2 regions of the Hydrogenispora ethanolica genome follow, and region 2 is predicted to be linked to the other one. Evidence: riboswitches for the same ligand, from Rfam matches in the RefSeq annotation. Region 2 holds a riboswitch; the other holds the start of a gene.
What was found. Region 2 has a riboswitch for FMN ahead of ribD (bifunctional diaminohydroxyphosphoribosylaminopyrimidine deaminase/5-amino-6-(5-phosphoribosylamino)uracil reductase RibD). Riboswitches for the same ligand answer to the same signal wherever they lie in the genome.

Region 1: it holds a riboswitch for FMN, as region 2 does, so the genes downstream of both, EDC14_RS12630 (ABC transporter ATP-binding protein) here and ribD (bifunctional diaminohydroxyphosphoribosylaminopyrimidine deaminase/5-amino-6-(5-phosphoribosylamino)uracil reductase RibD) in region 2, are expected to answer to the same signal.

What each region holds. Positions count from the first base shown of each region.
Region 1 covers NZ_SLUN01000014.1:87,979-96,333, reverse strand. Annotated here, with positions in the region: gene EDC14_RS27565 (tetratricopeptide repeat protein) at 1-1,978, shown strand, start outside; FMN riboswitch at 2,086-2,223, shown strand; gene EDC14_RS12630 (ABC transporter ATP-binding protein) at 2,331-3,134, shown strand; gene EDC14_RS12625 (ABC transporter permease) at 3,118-3,909, shown strand; gene EDC14_RS12620 (ABC transporter substrate-binding protein) at 3,943-4,941, shown strand; gene EDC14_RS12615 (YgjV family protein) at 5,089-5,610, shown strand; gene EDC14_RS12610 (AzlD domain-containing protein) at 5,641-5,961, opposite strand; gene EDC14_RS12605 (hypothetical protein) at 6,027-6,365, opposite strand; gene EDC14_RS12600 (AzlC family ABC transporter permease) at 6,431-7,189, opposite strand; gene pdxR (MocR-like pyridoxine biosynthesis transcription factor PdxR) at 7,244-8,355, opposite strand, start outside.
Region 2 covers NZ_SLUN01000004.1:39,225-47,579, reverse strand. Annotated here, with positions in the region: gene EDC14_RS04660 (bifunctional 3,4-dihydroxy-2-butanone-4-phosphate synthase/GTP cyclohydrolase II) at 1-83, opposite strand, end outside; gene EDC14_RS04655 (riboflavin synthase) at 128-775, opposite strand; gene ribD (bifunctional diaminohydroxyphosphoribosylaminopyrimidine deaminase/5-amino-6-(5-phosphoribosylamino)uracil reductase RibD) at 760-1,920, opposite strand; FMN riboswitch at 2,043-2,159, opposite strand; gene EDC14_RS04645 (DUF4962 domain-containing protein) at 2,338-4,713, shown strand; gene deoC (deoxyribose-phosphate aldolase) at 4,809-5,483, shown strand; gene EDC14_RS04635 (dienelactone hydrolase family protein) at 6,032-6,616, opposite strand; gene lpxD (UDP-3-O-(3-hydroxymyristoyl)glucosamine N-acyltransferase) at 6,617-7,648, opposite strand.

The DNA of each region.
Region 1 (8,355 bases), on a different contig from region 2:
CCTGGCCGATCTGGCCCGCTTCGACGAGGCGCTTCTGGCCCTCGACCGGGTCGTCGAGACGGAGCCGGGCTCCACCGGATTATGGCTGGCCCGGGCGGGAGTCCTGCGGGCGTTAAACGACGGCCCGGCGGCGTTGCGCGCGGTGGAGCGGGCGCTGGAGATCCAGCCCGGAGCCTCCGGCGCGTGGCAGATCCGGGGCGAAATCCTGGCCGATCTGGGCCGGGACGGCGAGGCGCTGCTGGCCTTCGACCGGGCGCTGGCCATCGCGCCCAGCGCCTCCGTCCGGCAGGCCCAGATCCGTCTGCTCCTCAAGCTGGAGCGCTACCAAGAGGCCCTGCCCCTCGTCGAGCAGGCCCTGGCCGCCGACCCCCAGGCGGAATTCTGGAAGCAAAAAGGAGTCGTCCTCGATCAGTTGGGCCAACCCGACGCGGCGCTGACCGCCTTCGACCGGGCGCTGGAGCTGGAGCCGGATTCGCCCGAGGCCCTATGTTTAAAAGGTTTTATCCTGGCCGAACTGCAGCGGGAGGACGAAGCCCTGGCCCTCTTCGACCGGGCGGCCGCGGCCGCGCCGGATCTGCCCCCGCTGGTCTGGGAGACCATGGGCCGGCTCCATTTGGAACGGAACCAACCGGAGCCGGCCCAAAAGGCGCTGGAACGCGCGGTGCAACTGACTCCCGACTCCGCCGAGGCCTGGACCGGCCTGGGCAAGGCGCTGCTCCATACCGGCCGGCGCGCCGAGGCGTTGGCCGCCCTCGACCGCGCGCTCCGGTTGCAGCCGGGAGCGGCCGAACCCTGGCTCTGGAAGGCTCTGGCCCTCATCGGGCTGGAACGTTTCGAGGAAGCGCTGGTCGCGCTGAATCAGGCCGTGGAGATCGATCCGCACTGCCGGGCCTGGCATATCAAAGGAATGCTCCTGGCCGATCTGAACCGGAACGACGAAGCCATCGCGGCGCTGGACAAAGCCTCGGAGCTCGACCCGCGCAATGGCGAGATCTGGTTCTATAAAGGAAAGACCCTCTACGAACTGGAATGCGACGACGAAGCCCTGGCGGCGCTGGAGGCGGCGCTCCGCTGCGACCCGGATTCACAGGAAGCCCGCTTTTATCTGGGCATCATCCTCCAGGAGCGGGGCCTCCTCGACCAGGCCGGCGCGGCCTTCGCACAAGTCCTGGAGAATGACCCCGGCTTCAGCAAGGGCTGGCTCTTCCAGAGCAACCTGCTCCGCGTCATGCAGCGGCCCGCCGAGGCCCTAGCCGCCATCGACCGGGCCATCGGAGCCGATCCCGCCAACAGTCTGGCCTGGTACTTCAAGGGCATTCTCCACTATGAGCTGCGGGATTTCCGGGCGGCGCTGAACGCTTTCGAAAACGCCATCGCCTTGGGGCCGGAAGTCGGCCAATTCTGGTTCTATAAAGCCTTGGTCCTCGGCGGGCTGGGTTTGAAAGAGGAAGCGGTGGCCGCCTACGCCAGGGCCCACGACCTCGAGCCGGGGCTGGTGGAAGCCTGGGCGCTCAAGGGCTGCCTCCTGGCGGAACTGGGCCGCGCCGCCGAGGCCCTGGCAGCCTGCGACCGGGCCCTGGAGATCGGCACCGAAAGCGCCCGGGCCTGGTTCTACAAGGGCTATGTCCTGTGCCGGCTGGACCGCGCCGCGGAGGCAATCTTTTATATCGAGAAATCGCTCCAGCTGGACCCGGACGATGCGGAAGCCTGGAACCTGCGGGGCCTCATCCACCAGCAGCTGGGGCGGATCGACAAAGCCTTGCACAGCTACTACCAGGCGCTGGAGGTCGATCCGGATTCGGACGAAGCCCATTATCACCTGGCCCGCTGTTGGGCGCTCCAGGGCAACAAGGCCAAGTCGCTGGAACACCTGAAGGCGGCCATCCGGCTGAACCCGGCCAACCTGGAGCTCGCCCGCTCCGACCCTGACTTCGAAGCTTATCGCGGCGATCCCGACTTTGAAGATCTACTCGGGTGAGGGGCGGTCCCGGATCGTCAAAAATAGGTAACAAACCGGCCGCGCCCCTTTACAACCGCCCGCCCGGAGAGTACAATGAATTCGTAGAATTCGCAACCCAAATTGAATATCTCCTTCAGGGCAGGGTGCGGCAGAGTCCAATTCCCGACCGGTGGTAGTGGGTTAACCCCCGAGTCCACGAGCCTAACGGCTGATCTGGTGCGATTCCAGAACCGACGGTACAGTCCGGATGAGAGAAGGCAAATTGGATAACCAAACGCCCTGAAGCGAGCTTCGGGCGTTTTTATTTTTGCGAGGGCTTCGTTACCTCTCAAAGCCGGACCGGCCATAATCTCATTTTTTCAGGTGCGTGATGACAGAATTGACTCCACTGCCTCAAACAGCTATTGAAGTGAACCAAGTCAGCCTGGCTTACCAGAGCGACCAGCCCCCCGAATTGGCGGCCGTCGACCTGACGGTCCGGGAAGGCGATTTCATCAGCCTGGTCGGTCCCAGCGGCTGCGGCAAATCGACCCTGTTGCGGCTGATCGCCGGCGTCCTGACTCCCACCTCCGGGAGCATCACCGTCTTCGGCGAGCGGCAGATCGCCGGCTGGTCCCAGCTGAGCTTCGTGCCGCAGGAGGCTTCGTTGCTCCCCTGGCGGAATGTCCTGGCCAATGTCCGCCTGCCGCTGGAACTCGGCCCCCGGGCCGACGAGGCGGCCATGGACCAAAAAGCCTATGCCGCGTTGGACCTGGTCAACCTCACCGGCGTGGCCGACAAATACCCGCACCAGCTTTCCGGGGGCATGCGCCAGCGGGTCGCCCTGGCCCGGGCGCTGGTGGGCCAGGCGCGCCTGCTGCTGCTGGACGAACCCTTCGCCGCGCTGGACGATATCTCCCGCAACCAGCTCCATTTGGAGCTGCTGCGGATTCAGCGCCGGACCGGCATCACTGTTTTGATGGTGACCCACAATATTTTCGAAGCGGTCTTCCTCTCCCAGGCGGTGGTGGTCATGGGCGAAAAGCCCGGCCGCATCCTGGGCAGCGTCGCCATTGATCTCCCGGCCCAGCGGACGCTGAAGCTTTTGGGCACCCCGGCCTTCGGCAGTCTGGTCGGAGCGGTGCAAGAACTCTTGGAACAAGGTTGGAGCGATTATCATGGCAATGGCCGATAAACCCGGCAACCCGCCGCCGGAGACGCGGCGGCATTCCAGCTATTGGCCGGCCGTCGCCGGAGGACTGGTCTTCCTGCTCTTCTGGCAATTCCTGGCCGGTTTCTATGAACCGTTCATTCTGCCCGCGCCGGCCGAAGTCTGGAGCCGCCTGCTCGAATTCATCCGCGGCGGCCGGCTGGCCGGCCATTTCCTGATGACCTTCAGCGAGGCCTTGGGCGGTTTCGGCTTGGCGGCGCTGACCGCGCTGCCCCTCAGCTACCTGCTGGCGCGCCATCCGGCGCTGGATCAGCTGCTTACCCCGTACATCGTGGGGATCCAGGCGGTCCCCATCGTCGCGCTGGCGCCGCTCCTGGTGATCTGGTTCGGCTTCGGCATCACTTCGAAGCTGCTCATCGCCGCCCTGGTGGCCTTCTTCCCCATTCTCACCAATGGCGTGATCGGACTGCGCGAGGTCGATCCCCGCCTCAAAGAACTGCTCACCATCATGGGGGCCGGGCCGCGGGAGATCTTCTGGAAGCTGGAGTTCCCCTCCGCCCTGCCGGTGCTCTTCGGCGGTCTGAAGCTGGGGATGACGCTCTCGGTCATCGGCGCGGTGGTCGGCGAATTCTCCGGCGCCGGCAAGGGCCTGGGATATCTGGTGAATTTCGCCCGCGGCTCGTTCGACACGCCGCTGATCTTTGTGGCCCTGATCATCCTGGCCCTGCTGGGAATCAGTTTCTACTTGCTGCTGGCCGGATTGGAATACTGGCTGATGCCCTGGAAGCGTCAGCGCTGAACTTATAGCTCGAAACGGTGGAGGTTGAAAATGATGAAGAAACTTTCGTCCCCATGGGCCCTCGGCATGCTGCTTTTGGCCGTGCTCCTCGGAGCCGCTTCCCTGGGGCTGGCGAAGCCGCGCCCCCGGACCCTGACCATCGGCATGACCTATATTCCCAACGTTCAGTTTGCCCCCTGGTACGTGGCGCAGGAACGGGGCTATTTCCGGGAGGAGGGCCTGGAGGTCAAGTTCGATTACCGGATGGACATCGACGCCTTGCAGCTGGTGGCGGCCGGCCAATTGGATCTGGCGGTCGCCGGCGGCGATCAGGTGATCACCGCCCGGGCCCAAGGGATCCCGGTCAGCTATCTATTGACGCTCTATGCCAAATTTCCGCCGGCCATCGTCGCCAAGGCGGACTCCGGGATCAAGAGTCCCCGGGACCTGATCGGCAAACGGATCGGCCTGCCGCTCTACGGGACGAACCTGCTGGCGATCAAGGCCATTCTGAAGAAAGCCGGCGTGGCCGAGTCCCAGGTCCAGCTGGTGGATGTGGGATATACCCAGATTCCCTCGCTGACCGCGGGCAAAGTCGACGCCGTGGTCGGTTTCGCCAACAATGAGCCGGTGAAGCTGCGCGCCGCCGGTCAAGCGGTGAACGTGATCGCTTCCTGGGATTACCTCAACCTGGTCGGGCACGGCCTGGTCACCGGGGAAGGCCAATTGAAACGTTCGCCGGAGCTGCTCCGCAAGATGGTCCGAGCCACGCAGAAAGGCATGCGCTATGCGCTGGACGAACCCGACCAGACCTTCGCCATCTGCCTGAAATACCTCCCGGAATTAGGCCGGGACCAGCAGCGCATCGAAAAACAGGTGCTGTACGAATCCTTGAAATTGTGGGAAAATGATTATACCCGGCAACACGGATTGGGCCGTTCCGACCCCAAAGCCTGGGACGAATCGCAACGGCTCATGCTGGAACTGGGCCTGATCAAAAAAACAACGCCGGTGCGGCGCCTGCTGCAGCAGCAGTTTTTAGAAGCCAGGTAAAGTCTCTTTCAAATTCAATTCGAGCGGAAAAAGTTTTTAAAGACTTTATCACTTGCTTCAAACAATCGTTATGATCCTTCCGGCTTTCAGCCGGGTTTATTATAACTCTTTTACAAAGACAAAGCGCGGTCTTCAGGGAGGAAACCGATGAAGGACTGGATGATTCAAGGGATTGGTTTTGTGGGACTCATTCTAGCGTTCGTTTCATTTCAAAACAAACAGAAACAGGGCATTCTCTTCTATCAGATTCTGGCGTCCCTCGCCTACCTCTGCCACTTCTTTCTGCTGGGGGCATTCACCGGCTCGGTCATGAACCTGCTGGGCGCGGTCCGCAACGGCGTCTTTTATCAGCAGGACCAGAAAGGGAGCGGCGGCCGGTTCTGGCTGTATTTCTTCATCGCTGCCTATATCGCCAGCACCGTTTGGACCTGGAAAGGCTATTACAGCTTATTGCCGATGACCGGGATGATCGCCGGGACCATCAGCTTCTGGATGAAAGATCCCAAATGGATCCGGCTGATCATGCTGATCTCCCCGCCATGCTGGTTCACGTATAATCTGCTCTCCGGCTCCATCCCCGGAATGATGACCGAGGTTTTTAACATCATCTCCCTCGCCGCCGCGCTGATCCGCTTCGATTTCGCCCGGCCCGCCGCCGGCCGCAAGTAGTCCCGTCCGGCCGCCCGGTTGCGCCCGGAGTTAGCCGAGGCAGACCAGGAGCGCAACCGACGCCACGCCGGTCACCACTGCCAGGAGCGGGTTTTTGCCATAATAAGCGGCCACCGCACTCAGAAACGCGGCCGGCAGATAAGAATTGGCCCAGTTGAACTGGACCGTTCCCTGCTTCACCAGGATGGCCGGAGCAATCAAGGCGGTCAGCACCGCCGGAGCGATGAAGCTCAAATACTTGCCGAATCCCGGGGGCAGCTTTTTGGCGCCGTCGAAGACCAGCAGCGGGAAACGGGTGGCATAAGTGGCCAGCGCGGCGCCGGCAATGATGATGACGATCTCCTGATTCAACTCGACTCAACTCCTGACGTTTTTGGGGCGGAATTCCCCGCCGCCGTTTTTCCGGACCGCTCCGCTCACGGACCACCGGTCCCCAGATTGCATTCCAGGCGGCGGAGGGTTTGGGGAACTGTCCGCCAATAAATCTCCCGGTACTCGCGGATCATGATTTCGGCGACGGCTCGCTCCGGAAAGAGCGGGTGGACCTCGATCCAATGAATCAGGGTTTCCCCGGCGCCTCCCTCTCCGCATAGGACCCCCAGCAGCTTATCCCCGGCAAAAAGCAGATAAAGCCGGCTCAAATTATCCTCAATCCGTTCTTTGTCCCACCCCCGGCTATTGGCGTGGAGCAAACGCCAGATCGCCGCGCTGTCCCTGGGCTGGGCCGCTTGAAAAATGATCTTCCGCTCGTTCATACCATCTCACCCCCATTCCGCCGTTCCCGGCGCTGCCATCATGAGTTGCCTGAAATGAATTGCTTTCATCCCCACCCGGCTTCATCCACCGCTCCCGTCCGGTCTGTGTTCGAGCACGCTGCTTGCCGGGAAGCCTCCGGCTTAACGCCGCGCCGTTCGGCCAGGTATCCGACGGCGCTAGCGATCAGGGCGGCGATCACGATGTACCATTTTCCTGGCAGATAGATGCTGCCCAGCACGGAGACGAGCGCCGCCGTCACGACCGTCAACACCACCGGCCCATTCCGGACCAGCGGAACCAGCATGCCAATGAAGGCGGCGACAAAGGCGAAATCCAGAATGGAGCTCCAGCGGGCCGGGATGAAGTTGCCGCCGTAATACCCGGCCAGCGTCGCCGCGCACCAGAAGCAGAAGAGGCAGATCCCGCTGCCCAAAAAATACTGGATCGTGGGCCGCTGCGTTTGAAAATGGGAGTAAGTGGCCGCATAGCTCTCGTCGGTCAGGAAAAAGGCGCCCAGCATCCGCGCGGCGCGGGGATACCCCCGCAGATACGGCGCCAGGGAAGCCGCCATCAGGTAGTGGCGGAGATTGATGATGAATACCGTTACGACGATCGGCAGCGGGTCGATGCCGGAGCCGATCATCTGGACCGCCGTCAGCTGCGAGGCCCCGGCGAAGATCAGCATCGACATGGCCAGGGCCACCCCCGCCGACAAGTGGGCCTGATAGGCCAAGACGCCGTAAGCGAGGCCGTACAAAAAGGCCGAGATCCCCAGCGGCACGGAGTTTCCAAAGCCGCGACAGAATGATTGAAACCGTTCCATCCGTCTATCCTCCTCATTTCATCATCCCCGATCCGAGAGCCGGTCCGGTTTCCGCTATACCAGCGGCTGGATATCGGTTCCGGTGCGTTCTTGCGGCGCTGCCGCCTCGCGGCTCTCACGCAGAGCCCGCGCCAGCCGCCGGACTCCCTCCCGGATCAGCTCCGGGTGGCAAAAGGTGAAATTCAGCCGGATAAAGTCGGCGGAGGGCGGTTCGCTGCAAAAAACCTCCCCCGGAATAAAGGCCACTTTATACTCGGCGGCCTTCACCTGGAGCTTGACGGGATTGATCTCCTCGGCCAGGCGGCACCATAGATACAGCCCGCCTTGGGGCTTGCGCCAGACGAGATCCGCTCCGGCCTGCTCACTCAGCTCCTCATGCATCACCTGAAGCCTTCGGGCGTATTCACGGCGCGCGCCATCCAGGTGCCCGGGGAGGAAATCCTGGCGCAACAGCCGGTCGATGAGATACTGGGGCAGGCTGCTGGCATGCAGGTCCATTAGCTGCTTCATCTGCTTGAGCTGTCGAATCACCGGCGCCGGCGCCGCCGCCCACCCGACCCGCAAGCCGGGAAAGAGCAGCTTGGAGAAGGTGCTGAGGTAAATGACATACCCCTGATGGTCCAATGCCTTCAGCGATGGCAGGGGGTTCCCCTCATAACGCAATTCTCCGTAAGGATCGTCCTCGACGATGGGGATCTGGTACTGATAGGCCAGGTCCAGCAGTTTGCGCCGCCGGCTTAGGTCCAGCACCGATCCGGACGGGTTTTGAAAGGTCGGCAGGGTATACATGAATTTGGGCCGTAACTTGGTCAGGGCCGATTCCAGCCAATCGACGGAGAGGCCGTTCTCGTCCATCGGCATGCCGATGACCCGGGCGCCGCTGGCCTTGAAGAGCTGCAGTGCGTAAAAAAAGGTAGTCTCTTCGACGAAGACCACGTCGCCGGGGTCCAGAAAGGCCCGGGCGATCAGATCCAGGCCCTGTTGCGAGCCGGAGAGCACCAGCAACTCATCGGGCTCCGCCTGAATGCCGCGGCCGGCCAGCAGCCGGCCAATGCTCTCCCGCAAGCTGAATATGCCCTCACTCGGCGTATGCAAGAAAAGCCGTCTCCCATACTCTTGCATCAGTTCCGCCTGGAGCCGGCCCAGGCGTTCCAGCGGGTAAAGTT
Region 2 (8,355 bases):
TCGCGGTCCTCGTCGTCGACCACGATCACCATCCGGCCCAGCCGGATCTCTTCAATGGCTTCCTGAATCGTATTCATGATGATTCCTCCTTACTTCCACAGAAAAGTCACGTTATGAATGCTATTTATCAAAATCCGTGTTCCGCCAGGAACTCGACGCTGATTCCCTTGCCCCGGCCCGGCTCCTCCGCAACGGCCGCATCCCCCTGCCGCCCGTACTTGGCCAGCAGGTCGGTCTCCAGATTGACCGGGTCGCCCGCTTTAAGCCCGGGAAAGTTGGTCTCGCGGTAGGTATGGGGGATCAGGGAGACCATGAATTCGGTCCCGGCCAGCGCCTGAACGGTCAGGCTGATGCCGTTCACCACGATGGACCCTTTATGGACGATCCAGGGGGCCAATTGCTTCGGAAAGCCGATCCGGATCAGGACCGCGTTATTTTGCCGTTCGATCCGAAGGATCCGGCCGATCCCCTCGACATGGCCGCTGACCAGATGGCCGCCGAGCCGGTCGCCGAGGGCCAGGGCCGGCTCCAGGTTCACCGCCGCGCCCGGTTTCAAAAACGACAAATTGCTGCTCCGCCAGGTCTCCGGCATCACGTCGGCGCTGAACCAGCCGCCGCCCAACCGCGCGGCGGTCAGACAGACGCCGTTCACCGCCACGCTGTCGCCCAAGCGCAGGCCCTCCGCCAAATCGGTCCGGATCTTCAACCGCGCCGCCCGCGCCGTGACCTGCCGTTCCAGCACGGTTCCGACCGCTTGAATCAAACCGGTAAACATGTCGCCAACTCCTCCCGGTACGCATGGACCAACACATCATTCCCAACCCGCCGCACCCCGGCGACGGTCAACCGCGGCGCTTCCGCCAGCACCGCCACGCCCGGGCCGCCGACCACTCCTTTGGCGGTCGGGCCGCCGATGAAGAACGGCGCGTAAAACAGGTAATATTCATTGACCAGATCCGCCCGGACCAGCGAAGTGAAGACACCGGCTCCGCCTTCCGCCAGGACGGACTGCACCCCCATCCCGCCGAGGCTTTCCAGCGCGCCCGCCGGGTCCACCGCGCCGTCCCCTTCCTGCCGGATCACCCGGACGCCGGACCGGGACAGCTGTTGGATCCGCTCCGCCCCGGCCTTGCGGGTGCAAAAAACGATCAGTTGCTCCGGACTCTCCCGCACCAGTTTACTCTGATCCGGCAGACGCAGGTTGCTGTCGAAGACCACCCGCAACGGCTGGCGGACTGCCGGCCGGGCCGTCCGGTTGGTCAGTTGCGGATCGTCGGCCCGCACCGTTTCCACCCCGACCAGCACCGCCGCAACTTCCGAGCGGAGCCGGTGCACCACCCGGCGGGCCGCCGGGCCGGTGATCCACTGCGATTGGCCGGTGGCGCCGGTGATCTTGCCGTCGAGACTCATGGCGGCCTTCAGAATCACCCAGGGCCGGCCGGTCAGACAGAAGTGGAAAAAACGCCGGTTCAGCTCCAAGGCTTCCCTGCGGCCAACGCCGCCGGCCACCTTCACCCCGGCCCCGGCCAAGCGGGCGGCGCCGCCCCCGGCCACCGGATTGGGATCGGCGATGGCGTACTGGACTTCGGCGATGCCCGCCGCGATCAAAGCCTCCGAGCAGGGCGGCGTCCGCCCGAAATGATTGCAGGGCTCCAGCGTGACATAGATCGTCGCGCCGCGCGGGTCTTCGGTGCAGGAGCGCAAGGCTTCGATCTCGGCGTGCGGCAGGCCCGACCCCCGATGCCAGCCTTCGCCGATGACCCGTCCCTCCTTGACAATGACCGCGCCCACCAACGGATTGGGGCAGGTCCGCCCCTGGCCGCGCTTGCTCAGTTCCAAAGCCCGTTTCATATAGCGGCGATCCGCAGCCGCGATCCGGCTTTCCGAGATCTCCCGTTCCGAACCCGACTCGTCATTCATATTTCAAGCTTCCTCCCATCCGATCCATCCTAAACTTGCCCCCGGTGCTAAGTCTTTATCAAATAAAAAATCGACCCGGCCAATACGCTTCGGGTCGATGATGGACATCGCTGAAATTCAAGGCATACCTTCTCCCATCCAGGCTGTACTGTCGGCTTTGGAATCTCACCAAATCTGCCTCCAAAGAGGCTCGCGGGCTTTACCGCCGGCTCGGAATTGCACCGACCCCGAAGGTTATTCAATTCATAGCACGAATATTACCCTTATGATAACCGAGTTTTCGACATTCGGCAAGAGGGTTAACCATTTCCTAACAAAATAATATCCGGGAATCCCTCAACCAAAGCAACCGGCGGAACGTCTAACGCTTGACGGCGCAAACGGTTCCAACCTAAATAAATCGAGGTGTCATGCTTCATGAAACGGTTATTAAGCCTATTATTACTCCTCTTGATATGTTGGCCCGGGACCGCGATCCAAGCCGAATTTGGTTCGAATGACGCGGCGCTGGTGGCGGAACGGGTGCAATTCCTGACGCCGCGGATTCCCGGTGATCACCCGCGGCTGATGCTCACGCGATCGGAGTTGCCGGAGTTCCGGCGCTTCGTCATGGCGATGCGGCAGCGCCGGGAGTATCCGGCGGTTTTCAAGAATGTGCTGATCCCCCCGTCCGGACTGCCGCTGCCCGATGAGCCGCCCGCGCCGCACGGCAAGGGCTTCGACGGCCGCGAGATCTGGCGGAAGGGCTACCAAACCGCTTTTTACGCCGGAAGCCAGGCCCAACAATACGCCTTCTCCTACCTGCTCAGCGGCGACCCCGTCTACGGCCGGGAGGCCGCCCGCTGGCTGCTCCATCTGGCCGGCTGGGATGTGAACGGCGGGATCAATATCCGGGAGAACGACGAGGCCTTCATCCAGTCGCTCCGGCCGATGCTCTACGCCTACGATTGGGCCCACGACGCCCTGACCCCGCCCGAGCGGCGGGCCATCCTGCAAGCCTTGGACGTTCGCCTGAAGATTCTCTTCCCTCATATCACCCGCAAATTCAGTCTGGACCGGCCGACGCCGCCCGATAATTCCCTGAGCCATCCGCTGCGTTTCATCTCGACCCTGGGCATCGCCGGATTGGTGCTTTATCAGGACCTGCCCGAGGCCCCGACCTATCTGGCCTGGGCCTATGAGTATTATCTGCGCCGCTTCCCGGTCTGGGGCGGCGCCGACGGCGGCTGGTCCGAGGGCTTAAACTATTGGGCCACCGCCACCAATCAGCATTTTCAATTCCTGGACGCGATGCAGGCGCTGAACCTGACGGAGATCCTGCAAAAACCCTTTTTCCGGAACACCGGCTATTTCGCCCTCTACAACCTGGAGCCTTTCCCGGCTTCCTCCTTCGGCGACCTCTGCAACGTTATGGCGCCCAATCCCAATATCGCGCTGATCTTCGAAAAGCTGGCCCTGTTTTATCAGGACCCGTACTTCCTACAGTATTTCCGGACCATCTTCGAACGCTATCCCAGCGGCCGGGATTATTACCAGTTCTCCTACTTCGATACCCTCTTCCAGCTCTACCGCAAGGATCAGAGCCAGCTGGCGCCGCGCAGCCTGGCGGAACTGCCGCGCAGCCGTTTCTTCCGGGATATCGGCTGGGTGGCCATGCATTCGGCTCTCGGCGGCCGGGACGATATCATGCTGGGTTTCAAGAGTAGCCCCTACGGATCGGCCAGCCACAGCTTCTCCGATCAGAACAGCCTGGTGCTGAATGCCTTCGGCGAGCCGCTGGCGATCTCCTCCGGCTACCGGGAATGGTATGACAGCCCCCATCATCTCGGCTGGACCCGCACCACCCGGTCCAAGAACGCCGTCCTCTTCGGCGGGGAGGGCCAGCCGGTCAAAGACGCTTCGGCCACGGGAACGATCCGCCGTTTTTACACCGGGCCCGGCTTCGACTTCGCCAGCGGCGACGCCACGCCGGCTTACCGGAAAGCCGGCGCGCGGCAGGCGCTACGTCACGTGCTCTTCGTGGACCGGCGCTATTTTATCGTCTTTGACGAACTGCAGTCCGGGGCGCCCGTCTCTTATCAATGGTTGCTGCATGCCAAGGAACCCTTCGCCATTGTTCCGGCGCAAGGGACAGCGACCATGGAGCGCCATCAAGCCGGACTGCGGGTCATGTTCCTGGAACCGGAACCGGGCCAGTTGGATTTCAGCCAAACCGACCGTTTCAGCGTACCGGTGGATCCCCACTTTGCCGCCAAGCTGCCTCCGGAATGGCATCTCACGGTCGCGGCCGAGCGACCGCAAACGGCCCGCGACTTTCTGACGCTGCTCCAACCCTACCGGCTGCCCCGGGAAACGGCCCCGGCAGTCCGGGTCGAGCAACGGGACTCTGGCTACCGGTTGATGGTGGCCGATCATTCCCGTCAAGATCAGATCATGCTGACCAAAGAAGGCCGCGCCGAATTCAAAACGGAACGAGGCCGGTTGCACGGCAAAGCCGGGGTGATTACCACCGCCGCCGGCAAGCCGGTCAAGTTCCTGCTGATCGACGGCCGGCTGCTGCAGGGCGCCGGTCTGGAGCTGGAAGCTTCGCGAGCCCTTTCGCTGGAGGGCGCTTTCAGCGCCGCCGGGCTGCGGCTGTCGGCGAGCGTCCCCGGCGTCACGGAACTGCGAATCCGTTTGCCTTTCGTCCCCCAGGCGATCTCCGGGATACCCGGGGCCGATTGGCGGTTTGACCGGGAGACGCAATGCCTGTTTCTGAAATTGACGCGGGATGGAACCATCCAGATTCAGTAAAACTGTTTCCGGAACCGACAGGAAATAGGCAAAGGAGAAGCGAATATCCTTCGCAAGAGATCCAAAGCAAATCCGCGCAAAGGAAGGTCATGCTGATGAGCCAAATTTCAGCCCAACAACTGGCGGCCATGATTGACCATACCATTCTGAAACCCGAGGCCGAGCGGGTTCAGATCATCAATCTCTGTGAAGAAGCCCGCCAGCACCATTTCTGCTCGGTCTGCGTCAACCCGGTCTGGGTCGCCGATGCCGCCGAACTGCTGCAGGATACCTCCGTCAAGGTCTGTACCGTCATCGGCTTCCCGCTGGGCGCCAACACCCCCAAAGTGAAGGCGTTCGAGGCCGCCGCCGCGGTCGCCGAAGGCGCCACCGAAGTCGACATGGTGATCAACGTCGGTGCGCTCAAATCCGGCCTGCTGGGACTGGTCCGGGATGAGATCAAGGCGGTGGTGGATGCCGCGGCCGGACGGGCGCTGGTCAAAGTGATCCTGGAGACCGCGTTGCTCACCGAGACCGAAAAGATCACCGCCTGCCATCTGACTGTGGAAGCGGGCGCTCAATTCGTCAAGACCTCCACCGGTTTCGGTCCCGGCGGCGCCACCGTGGCCGACATCGCCCTGATGCGGCGGGCCGTCGGACCGGATTTCGGCGTGAAAGCCTCGGGCGGGGTCCGCGATCTCCCCACCGCCCTGGCGATGATCGAAGCCGGCGCCAGCCGCATCGGCACCAGCTCGGGAATTAAGCTTATCGCGGGCTTGAATCCCTCGTAACGGGTGCCGCGGTTTAAGCCACGGGATTGCGGCCGGATGAAGGACCTTTAGGTCCGCTCCGGAATGGCGCCGCCATGTCAGGGATGATCTTCCGTCCAACTCGGATCTTCTTCATCCTTGTTAGGATGAAAGCCATCCTTGGAAGGGATGCCGCGATCCTTTCAAGGGATCTTGCGATCCATGTTAGGAATGCTATGATCCGTGTCAAGGATGGTCTTCATCCTTGTAAGGGATCCCCTGATCCTTTCAGAGGATCCCTTGATCCTTTCTTCCCGAAGGGTCATCCTAGCATCCCGGAGGTTCCGGGACAAAGAACCAAACCTTCGGGATGCTTCCTCAAGACGCATACCTGCATCTTCAATGTTCATCCTGGCTTCCCGAAGAACCATCCTTCTTTCCCCGGGTCTTGAGGAAGCGGGACCAAGCCGCAAAGAAGCTTCCCCAAGGCCCGGGGAAGCCGGACCGAACCCCGGACCGCGCAAAAGGCTGCCCCGAAATTACTTTTGGGACAGCCTTTTTGACATTTTAGCCATTTTTCAATACGAGCTTTAGCCAATCTCCCCCAGGAAACGTTGGAGCAGCCCTTCCGCGCGAGCGGCTGACGCTTGATGGTACCGGGCCGAGAACGGGTCGGCAAAGCCGTGCGCTCCCGCGAAGACATGACACTCCACCTTCGGCCGGTGATTCAGGGTCTCCACCAGTTCCGCCACTGTAAAACCCGGCTCGGTCTCGGGGAAAAAGAGCAAAACCGGGCACTCCGGCCGGACTGCCGCAAAGTCGCGGATCCGCGAACCGTAATACCCCACCGCGCCCCGCACGCCAAGCTCGCTGCAGCGCCAGGCCACCGTCGCTCCGGCGCTGAATCCCATCAGGTACAGCGCATCGTACCGGGGCAATTGGTCGAGGATGATCCGGCGCGCCTCCTGATAAGCTTTCTCAAAGCCCACCTCGTTCAGGAAATAGGCGTAAGCCTCGGCCGCCGCCTCATATTCAAAGGGCTCCCGGCCGAGCAGGTTGGGGCAGAGCACTTCGTATCCTTCCCGCCGCAGCCTTTCGGCCCGCCATTCCATGTGGCGGTTGACGCCGTAAATCTCATGCAGCAAAATGATTAATCGTCGCGACGGTTCACCCATCTAATCCCGCTTTCCCTGCTCCTCCCGCAACTCCTGAACCAGCTTGCGGAGTTCCCGGACCTCTTTGACCAGGTCCGGCAGGCGGCTCAAGGACGCCTGGATCCGCATGGTCTTCTGATGCGGCCGGGCCGGATCGCCGGAGACGAAGGAACCCGGCGGCAGATTTCCGATGACTTTGGCGCAGGCCGCGATGACCGAGTCGTGCCCGATCTCCTGATGACCGGTCAAGCCGGCCCGCGCCGCCAGCGTCACCCGGTCGCCCACGATGGAGCTGCCGGCCATGGCCGCCTGGCCGCAGATCATATTGTGCTCGCCGATGGAACTGTTATGGCCGATCATCACCTGATTGTCAATTTTGGTGCCCCGCTTGACCAGGGTCACATGGGTCGTGGCCCGGTCGATGGCGCTATTGGCCCCGATCTCCACCTCATCCTCAATCACCACGATGCCGAGCTGCGGGACTTTATAGTGCCGGCCCTCGACCGTCACATACCCGAAACCGTCCGCTCCGATCACCGTTCCGTCGTGGATCTCGACCCGGTCGCCGATGCGGCATTCCGCGCGGATGACGACGTTGGAATGGATGATGGAGTTCGCGCCGATGGTGACCCGGTCGCCGATGACCGCGCCGGGATGCAGGATCGTTCCCCGGCCGATGCTCACCTCGTTCCCGATATAGACCAACGGGCCCACCTGACAACCGCCGTCGCGGAAGTTCTTTCCGATGACCGCGGTCGGATGGACGCCCGGGACGCAAGTAACTTGCGGCGCGAAATAGGTCAGGATCTGGGCGAAGGCCAGGCGGGGGTTGACGGCCCTGATTCCGGGCTTGGCCAGCTCGGTGACACGCTCCGGAACAATGACCGCCGCCGCCGGCCCCTGCAACGCGGCGGCGATCGCCTGATCGGTGGCGCCGAGGGTGATCACGCCGGGCCGGAGGCCGTCGAGACCGGCCGCGCCCTCGATCGCCGTTCCGCCATCCCCCAATACCGCTCCGCCAACCAAGGCCGCCAACTCCGCCAGTGTGGCCATGCAATCATCTCCTTATCACGATTGAATCCGGTGAGCCAATTCCTTATCGATGGATTGAACCACCGGGGTAGTAAAAAAAGAATTCCCTTTCGGAATCCCGTCGATCGCTCTCATCTATCTCGGATTGTAGATGAATTCTTCCCAAAAAGCAACTCTATTTTGCGCCGAAACCGCTCATTCAACCCCATTCTATATAGGCCATCTAACGAACGAAATTGAGTTCATTTTGCGTAAAATATTTAAAAGCGATCTTGTAAACTCATGCGTAACAAGGTTATACAGAGACGTTTTTAGAATCAAACTGATCCTTGCCGCGCTGATTGTCTAAAAACTGACCTCTCCCCCTGTCCCCTCCCCGGCGGTATTTCATCCGTGAACCGCCGGACTCTATCCTTCCTGGACATGGCCCGGCGAAGTTATTTCTGATGGTAGACTCGACGGGGAGGGGTGGATTGCCACAAATTATTGCGCCCATTTTGGGGTTTTATCTTTGGCCTATTTCCGTTTGATTCACGTAAAAACTTACCTTTTTGCATAAACATTGGCCCTCGTTTCAAGCGATTGACCCCTCCCCGTCGAAATGTCTATCTGAATTCGCTTCGCCGGGGAGGGGATCGGGGAGAGGTCGCTTTTGGACTTGCTTTGTCTCTCTATTGATCTCCAAAAACCTTTTTGGTTCCGGCTTCGCCGGGATAGGATGAAATAAA